DNA from 3 places in the Anoxybacillus sp. FSL W8-0382 genome. Region 3 is predicted to be linked to each of the others. Evidence: riboswitches for the same ligand, from Rfam matches in the RefSeq annotation. Region 3 holds a riboswitch; each other region holds the start of a gene.

Region 1 (5,568 bases), 1.1 Mb from region 3:
TCGAACGGCAACGGCTAGGACTTGTTTTGCTTAGCACCGCGCTCACCGGCGGCGCGGTCGCTTTCGCCGGTGGCATCGGCTTTGTCGGGCTGATGGCGCCGCATATGGCACGCCGGCTTGTTGGTTCGGCGTTTGGTGCGCTGCTTCCGACGGCAGCGCTGTTAGGCGGCGTGCTCGTCATGGGGGCGGATCTCGCCGGGCGGATGCTTTTGGCGCCGACGGAAATCCCGGCCGGCGTATTTACGGCCGCACTTGGTGCGCCATATTTTATTTATTTGTTGTACCGAACCCGGAAACCATAAATGAAGGAGGGGGCAAACATGCACGCGCTGCAGGCGAAAGAATTGACATTGTCGTACGGGGATGCGCTCATTATCGATCGGTTGAACTTGACGATTCCAAAAGGGAAAATCACGGTGTTCATCGGCGCGAACGGCTGCGGCAAGTCGACGTTGCTGCGCGCCTTGGCTCGTCTGTTGAAGCCGGCAGGCGGCGCTGTCTTGCTTGATGGAAAAGAGATTGCCAAGCAGCCGACCAAGGAAATCGCCCGCCGTTTGGCCATTTTGCCGCAGTCGCCTGTGGCTCCGGAAGGATTGACGGTCCTTCAGCTCGTCAAGCAAGGGCGTTACCCATATCAAACGTGGCTCAAGCAATGGAGCGACGAAGATGAGCGCGCCGTTGCGCGCGCTTTGTCAGCAACAGGACTGACAGAGCTTGCCGAGCGGCCGGTTGATTCGCTGTCCGGCGGCCAGCGCCAGCGCGCATGGATTGCCATGACATTAGCGCAAGAAACAGACATCATCTTGCTTGACGAGCCGACCACTTACTTAGATTTGGCGCATCAAATTGATATTTTGGATTTATTGTTCGAACTCAATGCAACAGAACAGCGGACGATCGTCATGGTGCTTCACGATTTGAATTTAGCGTGCCGTTACGCCCATCATCTCGTCGCCATTCGCGATAAAACGGTGTATGCCGAAGGAAAGCCGGAGGATGTTATTTCCCGCCAGCTCGTGAAAGATGTGTTCCAAATGGATTGCCAAATCACGTACGATCCGATCTTTGGCACCCCGCTTTGCATTCCGTATGGGAAAGGACGGAGAATTTTACAGAAAGAAGGCGTATCGTGATGAGATTGCGTGAAGACGAAATGAAAACGTTGGAAACGTACCGTTTTTCAAGCGAAGCTGCTGATGTCTCGTCATCGATGTTGTTGGCCCGGCTGCTGAATGATGACGGGCAGCTCGCGAAGTATGTGGCGCACGTCCGCGCCGAGATGGGGGCGGCAAATGACGCGGTTGCCGTTTCGATGCTCGTCAAGCGCCTAAGCTTTTTGGCGCCGATGGCCTTATACGCCATGTCGGTGTGGAACAAGCGGCTTGTGCTCGATCCTGAGCGAATTTGGCTTGATACGGACGGCGAAGGGGAAATGTGGATGCCGCGCTTTCGCCTTGCGCCGCCGGAAGCGGAGATGTGTGGCATTGAGCGCAGCGGTTGGCGCGAGCAGGCCGTTCGCGACGTGTTCGCCGGCTTGTTCGCTCCGCTCATCGTCCGGTTGCGGCGCCTGACGCGTGTATCGCCGCTCATCTTATGGGAAAATGTCTCGATTTATGTGTACTGGGTATATGAACGTTGGCTTGAGGATGAGTCGCTTGCTCCGGTCGCCGACCGGCTGCGCGATGATTTTTATTTCCTTGTTTATGACGCAAATGGTTCTATAACTAGTGATTGACAACACCCGTAGTGAACCGAAAAAATGTTCTCCACAAAGTCTTGACTGACTCTTTTTTATAAACAGGCTAGGCGAGAAGAAAAAAATGGTGTATTATATTCTTAACATTCACGCTCTTTGAAAAAATATATACGATGAGCAAGTACGGTGCATACGTCCGTATGCTTAAAAGGGAAGAACGGTGCAAAGCCGTCGCGGTACCCGCCACTGTGATGGGGAGTTTCGTTGCAATATGCCACTGATTTTTGGGAAGGCGCAACGAAATGATGAACCTAAGCCAGGAGACCTGCCTGCTTGCGATACGTCGGCTGCCTACGGGAATATAGGTGGACGTGCGGAGACGATGGAAAGCAACGGTTGTGAATATATGATTGTTTGAATCTTTCGTTTTTTCTGCACCTCTACCTAGAGGTGCTTTTTTATTTTGAAAAAAGGGGCGACATATATGGCAACATGGAATTTACAAGGAACGACACATCACGTGCTTATTTGCAACGGAGGAAGCTGCATGAGAAAAGGAGGGGAAGAGGTGACGCAAGCGATTCGCGATGAAATTGATCGGTTGCAGTTACATGGGCGCGTTCATACGACGCGTACACGATGCAACGGTCGCTGCGAAGATGCATGTGTCGTCATCGTTTATCCAGAAGGTGTTTGGTATCGTACGATTGATGAACAAATAGGGAGAGACATTGTACGCAATCATGTACGTGACGGGAACATATTGCGCGATTACGTCACGTATACGTATGAACATACAGGATTTGTTATGCCCGAACATAGCGTTGCGACAAGGGGGAAAGAAAAATGAAGCGAAACGCATGGTGGATCGTTTGTACATGCTTGACTGTCTACGTTTTATTTGCGCTTTCACCTTCAGTATATGCGATGCACATTATGGAAGGATTTTTACCTTGGCATTGGGCGCTCGTTTGGTGGTTGTTATTTTTGCCATTTTTCTTCGTCGGTTTACGGACGATGACGCGCATCGTAAAACAACAGCCGGAAATGAAAATGTTGCTTGCGCTAGCGACCGCATTTACATTCGTTCTTTCCGCTTTAAAAATTCCATCTGTCACAGGAAGCAGCTCGCATCCGACAGGGACAGGCCTCGGTGCGCTGTTATTTGGGCCGTTCGTCATGACGGTCATCGGTACGGCTGTGTTAATGTTTCAAGCATTATTGCTTGCGCATGGTGGATTGACAACGCTCGGTGCAAATGCGTTTTCGATGGCGGTTATCGGTCCGTTTGTAGCGTACGTGTCGTTTGTTGCATGCCAAAAGCTTCGCATTTCGATGCGCCTTTCTGTTTTTGTGGCGGCGATGTTTGCCAATTTAGCTACGTATGTGATGACATCGATACAACTTGCGCTGGCATTTCCAGACGCAACAGGCGGGGTATGGGGGGCGTTCTTAAAGTTTGCTTCCATTTTTGCTGTCACTCAAATACCGCTTGCAATTACCGAAGGGCTTCTGACTGTTGTTGTATGGAATTTTTTACATACGTACACGAAACAAGAATTAAGTATATTGCAACAGAAAGGGGCGTCTGCTAAATGAACAATCGACTATTGCTTTTCCTTGCCGCACTTTTGATCGTTTTGCCGCTCGTCGTTGTAAAACATACGGAGTTTGCTGGGGCGGATGCGCTTGCGGAGGAGATGATTCAACAACTTGCGCCCAATTATGAACCGTGGTTCGATGTGTTTTTTGAACCGCCCGGCGGGGAAGTAGAAACGTTGCTATTTTCATTGCAGGCGGCAATTGGAGCGGGAGTGATTGGCTACATTATCGGTTTATATAGAGGGCGAAAACGAAATGGTTAGCTGGCTTGACGAATGGGCGTATCGCAATCAGCTTTCGAAACTTCGGGCGACATTTAAACTGACATTTTCATTTATTTTGCTTATATGGGCGATGATTGGAACGAATGCTGGTCGTTTTTTCATTGTTGGATGGATGCTTACTTGGCTTATTGTTTATGCACGCTTACCATGGCATGTTTGTTTGCGTGTTTGTTTGCTTATGGCGCTCGTTATTCTTTGGAGTAGCGCACCGCTCCTTTTTTCACTTGATGGTGCTGTTGTGGACGTTTCATATGTAGGTACGATTTGGTTACGAGCGTTTACATGCTCGCTCGTTCTCTTTTTTCTTGCCGCAACAACGCCATTTTTTCGCTTGGCATGCGCACTACAAACATTGCGCATCCCGCGTGTACTAATAGAGCTTCTATTGTTAACGTATCGTTTCATTTTCATGTTGGAAAAGGCAGCAAGGGAGCTGTTTGTTACGGTGCGCGTGAGACAAGGAGAACGAAATTGGCGGATCGCTTCACTTGCCGTTGCACAATTGTTACGCCACACATTGCATCAATATGAGGCGATGGTCATTGCGCAACGAGCGCGCCACGTCTCTTTTACAGTTCCGCGGTGCACGGACGAGCAATTGCCAAAAAGGTATGTCATTGAAGCATCGCTTGGCATCGTTGTTTTACTCATCGTGGAGGGATTATATGTTGCAGTTTCATGATGTTCACTATACGTATCGAAACGGTGCGCACGTCTTAAAAGGAGTATCACTTACGATCGAACGCGGAAAAAAATATGCGTTGATCGGAAAAAACGGTTGTGGAAAAACAACATGGTTGCTTCATACAAACGGCATTTATCGCCCAACAAAAGGGGAGGTGTATTGGGAAGGAAAACGTGTAAAGGAACATTTACGTCAACATGTCGGCGTCGTTTTTCAAAATCCAGAACATCAATTTTTAGCACCAACGATTGAGGAAGAGCTTGCGCTTAGTTTGCAAGGGAATAGCGAACGGATCGAACGAGCGATAAAAACATTTTCGCTTGCTGAATGGCGAGACGTGCCCATTCATCATCTCAGTCTCGGACAAAAAAAGTGGTTGTCGCTCGCTGTAGCGATGGCCTCTCAACCGGAGTTGCTTATTGTCGATGAGCCAGCTGCTTATTTAGATGCTGCACAGAGCGAGCGCCTTATCATGAAACTAAATGAGTGGCACGAAGCAGGTACGACGCTCGTTGTCATCACTCATGATTTTGATTTCGTATGGCAATGGGCAGACGAAGTGTTTGTTATGGATGACGGTCGCATCGTTTTGCACGGTACACCTGCGTTTATATTTTCACAAGCGGATATTTTTCACCAGCTTCGTTTGCCGCTTCCTCTTCTTTTACGCATATGGATGAAGGAAAATAAGACGTGTACAGAACAACAACTGTTTGAATGGATCGAACGATGGAAAAAGGGGTGAAAACATAATGGGAAAATTGTTTGTTGTCGGTTTTGGCCCAGGAAGTGTTGATCATATGACGAAACGGGCGCGTGAAGCGATTGAAGAAAGCGATGTTATCGTTGGTTATAAAACGTATGTCGATTTAATTAAAGACATCATTCGTGGAAAAGAAGTGATTAGCACAGGGATGACGGAAGAGGTGAGTCGAGCACAAGAAGCTGTAAAGCAGGCAGAACGTGGAAAAAACGTCGCTGTCATCTCAAGCGGAGATGCCGGGTTGTACGGAATGGCTGGGCTTGTTTACGAGGTGTTAATTGAGAAAGGATGGAGAAAAGAAACGGGAGTGGAAGTAGAAATCATTCCGGGCGTTTCTGCAATTCATTCTTGTGCCGCTTTGCTAGGGGCACCGATTATGCACGATGCATGCACGATTAGTTTAAGCGACCATTTAACACCATGGCACATCATCGCCAAACGAATTGAGGCAGCCGCAGCAGCTGACTTTGTTATTGCGCTATACAATCCAAAAAGCGGTCGCCGTACCCAGCAGATTGTCGAAGCGCAACGTATTTTA
Region 2 (5,568 bases), 640 kb from region 3:
GACTTCTTGCTGTTCGATAATCGAAAAAATTGCTTTGACGCTCGGATCGGTAATGTATTCTTTCATCGCCCCAATAAAATTTGGTTGAACAGAATCTAAAATTGAAAGCAAGCCGATAATGTGTAAAAATGCATCCCGTTCCCGTCCACTTAACTCATGCCATTGTTTAATATCATCCGACATATTAATTTCAAACGGCGTCCAAAAGTTGCTGAGCAACATTCTGTATATATCGTAAAAATGGCTATATTTAATATCGTTCCAGTTTAAAATGCCGCTTGCTTTCCCGTTTATAATGCTTGTTGCCTTATTTGGATGCGACGGCTCGAGCAATTTTACTTTCGCCAATAACAAAACGGTCAACCTCCTCTAGTAGCTGTTGTACGAATACAGTCGGTAAATGTTGTTGATGGCCGCGTGGTGATTGTTCAATTTTTAGCGTGCCGAGCACCGTCGTCACTTTTCGCAAATGGTACTCCATTTCATCGACAGCACGGCAATAGTATGGCCACATTTGATCCCCTGTGCCAAACAGCGCAACAGGAGGCAAAGGAAGATTTCGTTCTTTGATAAGAAAACGAAGTAGCTTTCTCATTTCATCTGGAAGTTGTCCATTTCCCCACGTATATGAACCGAATAAAAGAAGATGCGCCTCATGAATGAGCGATTCGATCGCAAATATATGTTCAATATCGATCGTTTTCACCGCATGTCCGTATGAGCGAAAAGCTTCTTCAATTAACAAGGCGACTTCTTTTGTGTTTCCCGTTTTGGATGTATAGCAAATGAGAACGTTCATGATTAATCACGCAAGAAACCCCTGCTTTCAAGCATGGGGAGGAATGCGTGTTCCCCCTTTCTTTTGTGTATGATATAATAAAGGCGTGGAGAAAACCGTTTAACAAAGGCACTCCAATAACTGCTACTCGATGTATGGAGTTGGTTACAGGAAGCGTTGTAACCGTAAAACATCGAGCGTGGGTCCGTCTGTTGTGCGTGGAAGTCAAGTACTGCCAACAGACACACCGAGAGAATCGGTAACGATGCAGGCATGACCTGCGTCGTTGGGTAGTTGTCAACCTGCCCTGATGCAACCCCAAGTGAAGGAAGGAGGATAACATCCGCTTGCACTTCTGGGGAGTTGCAAGCCCATGACTTTAGTCATTGGGTTGTTGACGCTTTTTCCTCCTACGATGAGCAAACGTCGCATTCTTCAATCGTTACGGCAGTGCTGCGAACGTAATACGTCGATTTTAACCGTTCTTTCCATGCCGTTAAATGTAAATCCAAAAGATCTTTCGCTTTAATCGTGTTGTATACGTAAAGATTAAAACTTAACGACTGATCGACATGTTTTTGTCTAGCGGCATTTTGACGAATGCTCATCTTTTGATCCACTTCATAGGCATTTTCGTAAAACCAAAATGTTTTGGCATTTAAATCAGGAACGGTAACAGGAATTTTATAATTTTTCTTTTCTTCAAAATATAAGCGATTGAAGACAGGATCGCATGACGCCGTTCCGTTTGCTAAAACGGATGTCGAAGCGTTTGGAGCAGGCGCCATGAGATACCCATTACGTATCCCATGTCTCATCACTTGTTGCTTTAACTCATCCCAATCTAACTCATCGTGGGAATGATAACCGCGAAGCTCAAAATATTTCCCTGTATGCCAATCAGAACCTGCAAACGCCGGATATGCACCTTTTTCTTTCGCCAATTCCATGCTTGCTTGAATCGTTAAATAAGCGATTTTTTCAAATAGCTTGTCAGCGAAATCAACGCTTTCTTCACTATTCCACTTAATTCCTTTTAACGCTAATAAGTGATGCCATGAAAATGCACCTAGACCGATTGCCCGATATTTTTTATTTGTCATCACCGCTTGCAACACTTCAATGCGATTTTCGTTTAAGTCGATGACGTTATCAAGCATACGCACTTGAATCGGAATTAATCGTTCTAGTACATCGTCTTGTACGGCGCGAGCGAGATGAATGCTAGATAAGTTACAAACGACAAAGTCGCCTGGCTTTTTATGAATAATGATTTCACCATCTTGCGTATACTCTTTTGTTACGGTAGTCGCGCTCATATTTTGCATAATTTCCGTACATAAATTGCTAGAATAAATCATACCCGCATGTTTATTTGGATTCATGCGATTCGCTTCGTCGCGATAAAACATATAAGGTGTACCCGTTTCTAATTGTGATTTTAAAATGCGCTTCATAATTTCAATGGCAGGTACACGTTCTTTACTTAACTCTGGATGGTTGATACATTCTTCGTATTTTTCGCGGAAGGAGCCATGTCCTCGTTCTTCATCGTAAAAATCTTCAAGACCTAGCGGATTCCCACCTTTATCTTTCCACCCCATCACTTTTTTCACTTCATGTGGGTCAAATAAATACCAATCGCCCCGCTTTTCGACTTGTTCCATAAATAAATCAGGGATGCATACGCCATAAAATAAATCATGGCATTTTTGCCGTTCATCGCCGTTGTTTAATTTTGCGTCTAAGAAAGAGAAAATGTCTTTATGCCAAACGTCTAAATAGACGGCAATACTTCCTTGTCGCGTACCAAGCTGATCAACCGATACAGCGGTATTGTTTAATTGGCGCATCCATGGGATGACACCAGACGATACGCCTTTAAATCCTTTAATATCCGAGTTGCGTGCCCGAATTTTTCCTAAATAGACGCCGATTCCCCCACCGCCTTTGGAGAGGCGAGCGATGTCTGTATTCGATTCATAAATGCCGATTAAGCTGTCATCAACTGTATCAATAAAGCAACTCGATAATTGGCCATAAGATTTGCCTGCGTTTGCGTATGTTGGTGTAGCCACCGTCATATATTGATTCGATAATGCCCAATACGCTTCTTTAACAAGTTCCATTCGTTTTTCTTTTGGCTCATTCACCATCAGCGTAAGAGCAATGGTTAAAAAGCGTTCTTGTGGCAACTCATAAATTTCTCCGTCATATCCTTTCGCTAAATAACGATCAACGAGTGTGCGTAATCCGATATAGGTAAATTGCTCGTCTTTTTTCGAATCGATCCATGTCCCCGCTTCTTGTAGTTCTTCTTTCGTATATCGTTCAAGTACAAACGGATCGTAAATACCGAGATCAACGAGCATTGTTTGTAACTCATAAAAGTAGTGGTATGTGTCGGATACATCATAGCCACGATTGGTTGCTGCTTCATTGTACAGCTGTTGTAAATAAAGGCGTGCTGCGACAAACGTCCAATCAGGTTGTTCTACGGTGATTTCGTCAAGTGCATTTAAAATGAGTTTGTTCATCATGTCATCGTATGATTTTGTATACGTCAGCGACCGTATCGTACGCTCGATGTATCGCGCGCTTGATAAGTGTGGAAAGTCTTTGAAAATATGAAACAATAATGTGCGGATCGTTTCTTCATTTACTTCTGTTTGTTGTTTTATGTACACCATATAACATCCCTTCCCCTAGAAAATAAAAAAATCCGCTCTCGTTGAGCGGATGAAACGATGGAAAAAGGCATGCTTTCACCATCGTTTCATCTTCTCAATCCCCGAAGAATATGAAACGATACAAGGAAGGCAGGTCTCCTGACTTGCGCTTCTTCCTACTTTGGATTCCTTCCCATATATGCGCCATAAATAGCTGACATATACAGTGGTGTTATTTCCATTTCGTCTGCGCACACAGTTGCGGGGACAGTTCTGGATTCGCACCAGATTCCCTATTAAGTCCGTTTGGACACCTTCACTTGTCGGTTTCAATATATAGTTATTATTTCGTACGATTATCACAATATATTGTACGAAAAAGGTTTACGTTTAAAACTATAGCGAAAAATCTCAACATTTGCAATCGTTATTTTTCATCCTTTGCTACATAGCGACGATCTTTCATCCCTTTCCATACAATGTCGTTTCATAGTTTGATTTGGAATGGGAAAAATATACAAAAAATAAGCGACCGTTATGATCGCTTATTGTAGAGCTTTTTTTAGTGCAGAGATGTTGTCATTCATAATTGCGAAGTAGTCTTTGTTGTTTGCAATATCATCGTTTGTGCGCGCTTCTAAGTTGTGAAGGATAAGTACATCAGCTCCGATTTCGTTTTTCACAACTTCAGCAATTTTCGATGTTACGTTTTGCTCAAAAAAGATATAGTGTATGTCATGGTCTTTGGCGATTTGAATAATCGAAGCAAGCTGCTTTTGTGACGGTTCGTTTGTTGGCGATAGCCCAGTCACGCTTATTTGTTTTAAGCCATATCGTTTCTCCCAATAGCCGTAAGCCGCATGAGCGACAAGAATTTCTTTTCTTTTCGCGCCTTTTATCAATTGTTGGAACTGGCTATCGAGCTGTTCAAGCTGCTGTTTTAACGAAGCAAAGTTTTGTTCAAAATCATTTTTTGCCTCAGGTTTTAGTTCCGTTAACGTTTGTTTAATCGTTTCAGCCATTTGGATTGAATATATCGGATCTAACCAGACATGAGGATCTACATCACCGTGCTCATGCTCATCTTCATGGGCGTGTTCATCTTCATGAGCATGTTCGTCTCCATGAGTATCGTTGGCTGGAAGAAATTCCGTCCCAGCTGTTGCTTCCACGAACTTGACGTGTTCATTCTCTAGCGTTTCGACAACGCGATCAACAAATCCTTCCATTCCTTGACCGATGTAAATGAAAGCGTCAGCATCTGCGATTTGTTGCATCGTTTTTGCCGTCGGTTCGTATGTGTGCACATCAACGCCAGGAGGGTATACGCTTTCCACTTGAACGTGCTCACCGCCAATTTTTTCAGTAAAGTCTTGAAGAGGGTATACAGTTGTATAAACGATAAGTTGATCGTTTTTTTCCTCATTCTTCGATTCATTCGTCTGTTCTTGTTGCGAGCATCCAAACAATAGCAGTGTGCTCGTAAGTATAATGGATAAAATGGTTTTTACCTTCATCTTCTTCCTCCTTCCAAATAAAGAAAGATGTTTCTGATCGTCAAATAACATCTTTCTCACTCCTGTTTTATTATATCGTAATCGTTACGATTTGAAAACTATGAAACAGAAACAAATGGTGGGAGTGGATCGACAAAAGTAGACCAATCTTCAAACGTAATTATTACGATTTACATTGTTTATCATATCGAAAAAAAGAGAAAGGGCAACTATTTTTGCTCTTTCTCTGGAACAGGATCAAATCCACCTGGATGAAATGGATGGCATTTTAAAATGCGTTTGATTGTTAAATAGCCTCCTTTAAGTGCACCGAAGCGACGAATCGCTTCTAATCCGTAATGCGAACAAGTCGGATAAAAGCGACATGTCGGTGGTTTTAAAGGGGAAATAAATCGTTGATAAAAACGAATGAGTAAGATGAATATATGTTTCATGTAATACGCCCGCCCCTATTTTTTCTTATTGTAACATAGTTGGACGAAACAATTCCAACAAAAAAAGATGAAAAAAGTCGGACTTTTGTGTATGATAAAAACGTGACAATTGAAAAAGAGGTGAGAAATATGCCTTCAGTAGAAAGCTTTGAACTAGACCATTGTGCGGT
Region 3 (5,568 bases):
CGATCAATTGGACAAGCGGTCATAAGGGGGGAACATCGTGGTTCAGTTAAGCAGCACGTTACTGTACGTTGCATTTGTTCTTTATTTAGTCGCAACATTCTTCTTTGGGGGCGCGATTCGTCCTAAAAAGAGAGAAGGAGTAGACCGTTGGGCAACGCTCGGAATTTTTGTAACGATCGTTGGGTTTCTCGCTCAGCTTGGTTATTTCATCACGCGCTGGATCGCAGCCGGACATGCACCTGTCAGCAACTTATTCGAATTTACGACGTTTTTTGGCATGATGCTTGTTGGCGCGTTTATTGTCATTTATTTTATTTATAAAACGAGTTTACTCGGCTTATTTACTTTGCCAATCGCCATTTTAGTGATTGCGTATGCAAGCATGTTTCCAAGGGAAATCTCTCCGCTCATCCCAGCTTTACAAAGCGATTGGTTGCATATTCATGTCATAACCGCAGCAGTTGGCGAGGCCATTTTAGCTATTAGCTTTGCAGCGGGGCTCATTTATTTAATTCGAGTAGTCGATCAGTCGAAAGCGAGCAAACGTACGTTTTGGCTAGAGTTTGTGTTATTTTTCTTAATTAGCACGCTCGGTTTTGTTATCGTAACTACATCGTTTCGTGTGGCTGGTTATGAAGCTACGTTTGAATGGATTGACAAAAATGGACAGCAAAGTGAAATGGTGTACCATATGCCAGCGCTTGTCGGCCCGCATGAAGGGGTGTTAAAAACGGAAGGACGGATGGAACCGTTCGTTCATATGCCTGCAATTATTAATGCTCGCAAATTAAATACAGTAATTTGGTCATTGTTTGCAGGTGGTGTATTATATGGATTGCTTCGCCTTTTCTTACGCAAACGTATTGCAGCAGCTTTGCAACCACTTGTGAAAAACGTGAATTTAGATGTTGTTGACGAAATCAGCTATCGTTCTGTAGCGATTGGGTTTCCGATATTTACACTCGGTGCGCTTATTTTTGCGATGATTTGGGCACAAATTGCATGGACGCGCTTTTGGGGCTGGGATCCGAAAGAAGTATGGGCGCTCATCACATGGCTGTTTTATGCAGCGTTTCTACATTTACGATTGTCAAAAGGTTGGCATGGCGAGCGGTCCGCATGGCTTGCGGTCATTGGATTTGCGATCATTATGTTTAACTTAATAGCGGTAAACTTAGTGATTGCAGGCCTACACTCTTATGCTGCGTCTTAACGCCTTCATAAAGAAGGCGTTTTTTTTATGATGAGTAGAAAAAAGTATGGCAGTTTTGTACAATAGTGAACGAGGAGGGAATGACATCATGGGGAAGGAAATTAAAATTTTAGTTGTCGATGACGAAGAGCGCATTCGTCGTTTGCTTCGTATGTATTTAGAACGTGAGCAATATATGATCGATGAAGCAGAAAACGGTGAAGAAGCGCTAGCATTAGCGCTTGACAATGATTATGACTTGATTTTGCTTGACCTTATGTTACCTGGAAAAGACGGTATTGAAGTGTGCAAACAGTTGCGTGAGAAAAAAGCGACACCCGTCATTATGTTAACAGCGAAGGGAGAGGAAGCTAATCGCGTGCAAGGATTTGAAGCAGGAACGGACGATTATATCGTTAAGCCGTTTAGCCCGCGTGAAGTGGTGCTCCGCGTGAAAGCGCTGCTTCGCCGTACAGCGAACTCTCCATATGTAACAACGGATACGACAACACGAGATGTGCTCGTATTTCCTCATTTAACAATTGACCATGATGCGCATCGGGTGACAGCAGATGGGCATGAAGTGAGCTTAACTCCGAAAGAGTACGAGTTGCTTCATTTTTTAGCGAAGTCACCAGATAAAGTGTTTGATCGCGAGCAATTGTTAAAAGAAGTATGGCATTACGAATTTTTTGGTGATTTACGAACAGTTGATACGCATGTCAAACGGTTGCGCGAAAAGTTAAATAAAGTATCGCCAGCAGCAGCGAAAATGATCGTCACCGTTTGGGGCGTTGGGTACAAATTTGAGGTCGTGAATGAATGATGGCACTATGGCGTAGTGTAGTCGGCAAATTGTGGCTGACAATTTTATTGCTTGTTGCTTTCGTCCTCTTTATTTTAACCGTTTTGTTGCTAAGTTTTTTTGAAAAATATTATTTTGAAAAAACGGGAGAGCAACTCACTCAACAAGCAGTAAAAGTTGCCCGCGTCGTCGCCGAGCATGATGAGCAGTTTGCTCGCTCAATTGCATGGACGATGGTTGATGATGTATCCAGACTAATGATTATTATTGACGATCGTCATTATTGGTACTCACCGAATGAACAGCTCGTTGATTTGCCGCTTTCGTTTGTTCAACAAGATAAGCAGTTGTCGCGCGTATTTGATGGAAAGAAAGTAGTGAAACGGGCGATGATGCCAAACGAAACGATGCGAAATCGGGTTTATAACGAGTTGTTTATTGTTGGTGTGCCGCTTCGCACATCTGATGGAAACGGTGCTGTGTTTGTATATCAATCGCTAAAAGCTGTAGAAGAAACGACAAAACAAACGACGAAGTTTATTTTTCTTGCTGCATTTATTGCTATTGTGTTAACGACGGTATTTGCCTTTTTCTTATCGACAAGAATTACGGCACCGCTTAGAAAAATGAGACAAGTCGCGTTTGAAATGGCGCGCGGGAAATTCGATTCCAAAGTGCCGATCGTCACCCATGATGAAATTGGGGAACTGGCTATGGCGTTTAACCAGATGGGTCGGCAATTGCAATTTCACATTAATGCGTTAAATCAAGAAAAAGAACAACTAGCGAGCATTTTAAGCAGCATGGCGGATGGCGTCATTACGCTCAATCGCAATGGCGAAGTGCTTATTACAAACCCACCTGCCGACCGATTTTTACAAGCATGGTACTACGAACAAGGGCAGCGCGACGATTTATCGCCGCTTCCTCCGCAAGTGAATGAATTGTTTACGAAAGCGGTGGCGGAAGAGAAAGAACAAGCAGCAGAAATTGCTTTACAAGGTCGCAATTGGGTCATTGTTATGACGCCGTTGTACAATGGCAAAGTGATTCGCGGGGCGGTTGCAGTGCTTCGAGATATGACGGAAGAGCGTCGGCTCGATAAGTTGCGCAAAGATTTTATCGCCAACGTCTCGCATGAGTTGCGAACGCCAATCGCCATGTTGCAAGGGTATAGTGAAGCCATTGTCGACGACATCGCGGCGACAGATGAAGAAAAAAAAGAATTGGCAAAAGTCATTTATGATGAATCGTTGCGCATGGGTCGCCTCGTTAACGACTTGCTTGATTTAGCGCGTATGGAAGCAGGACATTTAACGCTTCATAAAGAGCGCGTGCCGCTTCGTTCATACACCGAGCGCATCATTCATAAGTTTCAAGCGTTAGCGAAAGAAAAAGGAGTTCGCTTGCTCGTGGACATAAATGAAGAATTTGTCGTGTTGTTTGACCCTGACCGTATCGAACAAGTGCTGACGAATTTAATTGATAATGCTCTTCGTCACACAGATGACGGTGGGGAAGTTCGTGTCATAGTCGATGGGGACGAAGAGGCGGTGCGCATTTCTGTTCGAGACTCAGGCTCTGGCATTGCTGAAGAAGATTTGCCGTTCGTGTTTGAGCGCTTTTACAAAGCGGATAAAGCACGTACACGCGGTCGCTCTGGCACAGGATTAGGTCTTGCGATTGCGAAAAACATCGTTGAGGCGCATAAAGGAACGATCGCCGTTCATAGTAAGCTCGGCGAAGGAACGACGTTTACATTTACACTTCCATTGAAATAGAAAATTTTTGTTGTCATAAGCGACGTTTTCGGCTATGATAGAGACGTAAAAATTGTTCGACAATTGTATACGTTCGTTGCAAAAAGGTGTCGAATGGGAAACCTAGTAGACTTAATAGGGAATCTGGTGCAAGTCCAGAACTGTCCCCGCAACTGTAAATGCTGACGAAATGAAGGACGCCACTGTACAATTCGTATGGGAAGGCTTCAAAGTAGGATGACGCATAAGTCAGTAGACCTGCCTTTTTGCATCGTCATTCGCGTCTTCGGGGAGTGAGACGTCGAAACGACAAAGGTGACGGTTTTCTTTTGTTGTTTCCAGCTCATTCCATTTGGGATGAGCTTTTTATTTGACATACATAAAAGGGGCGAGATGAATGAATAAACTTTCGATAGGAATCATTTGTATGATCTTGTTTGCAACAATTTCTATGAATATAAAGGTTAATTATGTTGTAGCACAGACGGATTATGTAGAAAATGAGAGTTTAACTTCTGTTCAAATTGTAGAGAATAAAGATAATTTAATAGTTTATCAGGTTCAAGAAAACGAGAGATTTTATGAGTATGTAGAGGAATCAGAGACAGTAGGTGGAACTATAGAAGTCAATATAAAAAAATACGAAATTAAAGATGATGAAAAGATTCTAATAGAGGAGTATGTACAACAAATAAAAGAGTTAAATGGCAGTAGTTTAGCTGTTCACTCTGTAGGAAATGGGATTGATGAAGAAATAATTATAAATTTAAGTAATAATGAGGAGCTTAAGGAAAGTAGAAATTCAGAATATATTAAATCCAAACAGTCCTTACGTGTTGCCAATGCGTTTAATACAAATTCTTATTGGTATATATCAGAAAAAGGAGGTTCTTATCTAACTGATACGAGATACGAAGTATTTTCAAATGGAAGTGCTCGTGCCATAATGGCTGGGAATGACCCATACTATAAAAACACCAAAAGTAGTAATGGTAATTTCAAGGTGTTTCAAGTGTACGCTGACTCTCTTAGACAAAAAGAAATTGAACTGACTCTAATCGGAGGTGTGATAGGTATAGCAGATGCAGTAATTGAAGCTGTACGATTAGGACAAGTTTTAAACTTTACTTTGATCAAGACAATAGCTAAAAAGATGGGGAAAGGGATTCCGATAATTGGTACATTATATGCAATCTACGACTATGCTCAAACGTATATAGATGCAAGGAACGCGTATAGAAAAATCTAGTTTTCTTTTAAAAAAGGATGATTCTCTATATGAAAGCTATAGAAAGTGTTACTTTAACAATACTGTATGTTTTTTTGGCATCAATTGTTGTAAACCGTATCATTCACTATTTTAAAAATAAATATATGTCTTATGAACTTGGACTTTTTTTCTCAGCTATTTGCTTGGGTGTATTTTCGTTCGTTGTTTTAAAATGGAATACAGATTATTTTATGCTCAATAATTTTTTCAAGGCGGGAATTACGATTAGCGTTATTCAGTTAATTCTAATACCAATACTTATTTTTATAAAGAGACGATATATTAACTTGTATGACAAAATAGTTATGAAAATAAATAAAATGTTGTAGTAACGAGGCTCGTTATTACAACATGTACTTGTAACAATCCTTTGAATAAGTATATAATGCTTCTCTTTCATGAGAAACATTAGCAGTAGATGCTATGGAAAATGAAGTGCAATTTTTTATGAAATTATAGGGGGAAAAACGATGAAAAAATGGAAACAGTATGTATGGCTTTTGGTGCTCGTGCTGACGCTCGGATTAGCAGCGTGCGCGAA

The links. Region 3 has a riboswitch for cobalamin ahead of NSS60_RS05975 (hypothetical protein). Riboswitches for the same ligand answer to the same signal wherever they lie in the genome.
Region 1: it holds a riboswitch for cobalamin, as region 3 does, so the genes downstream of both, NSS60_RS11595 ((2Fe-2S) ferredoxin domain-containing protein) here and NSS60_RS05975 (hypothetical protein) in region 3, are expected to answer to the same signal.
Region 2: it holds a riboswitch for cobalamin, as region 3 does, so the genes downstream of both, NSS60_RS02640 (ribonucleoside-diphosphate reductase subunit alpha) here and NSS60_RS05975 (hypothetical protein) in region 3, are expected to answer to the same signal.

What each region holds. Positions count from the first base shown of each region.
Region 1 is NZ_JBBOPX010000001.1:2,193,967-2,199,534, reverse strand. Features, by position in the region: gene NSS60_RS11610 (FecCD family ABC transporter permease) at 1-302, shown strand, start outside; gene NSS60_RS11605 (ABC transporter ATP-binding protein) at 321-1,133, shown strand; gene NSS60_RS11600 (IucA/IucC family C-terminal-domain containing protein) at 1,133-1,735, shown strand; cobalamin riboswitch at 1,863-2,043, shown strand; gene NSS60_RS11595 ((2Fe-2S) ferredoxin domain-containing protein) at 2,181-2,546, shown strand; gene NSS60_RS11590 (energy-coupling factor ABC transporter permease) at 2,543-3,295, shown strand; gene NSS60_RS11585 (energy-coupling factor ABC transporter substrate-binding protein) at 3,292-3,561, shown strand; gene NSS60_RS11580 (CbiQ family ECF transporter T component) at 3,554-4,264, shown strand; gene NSS60_RS11575 (energy-coupling factor ABC transporter ATP-binding protein) at 4,248-5,012, shown strand; gene cobJ (precorrin-3B C(17)-methyltransferase) at 5,017-5,568, shown strand, end outside.
Region 2 is NZ_JBBOPX010000001.1:480,671-486,238, forward strand. Features, by position in the region: gene NSS60_RS02630 (ribonucleotide-diphosphate reductase subunit beta) at 1-354, opposite strand, end outside; gene NSS60_RS02635 (flavodoxin domain-containing protein) at 308-799, opposite strand; gene NSS60_RS02640 (ribonucleoside-diphosphate reductase subunit alpha) at 1,189-3,468, opposite strand; cobalamin riboswitch at 3,579-3,780, opposite strand; gene NSS60_RS02645 (metal ABC transporter substrate-binding protein) at 3,993-4,964, opposite strand; gene yidD (membrane protein insertion efficiency factor YidD) at 5,174-5,398, opposite strand; gene NSS60_RS02655 (S-ribosylhomocysteine lyase) at 5,528-5,568, shown strand, end outside.
Region 3 is NZ_JBBOPX010000001.1:1,124,189-1,129,756, forward strand. Features, by position in the region: gene resB (cytochrome c biogenesis protein ResB) at 1-25, shown strand, start outside; gene ccsB (c-type cytochrome biogenesis protein CcsB) at 38-1,213, shown strand; gene NSS60_RS05965 (response regulator transcription factor) at 1,302-2,018, shown strand; gene NSS60_RS05970 (ATP-binding protein) at 2,015-3,778, shown strand; cobalamin riboswitch at 3,846-4,037, shown strand; gene NSS60_RS05975 (hypothetical protein) at 4,155-5,006, shown strand; gene NSS60_RS05980 (ABC transporter substrate-binding protein) at 5,498-5,568, shown strand, end outside.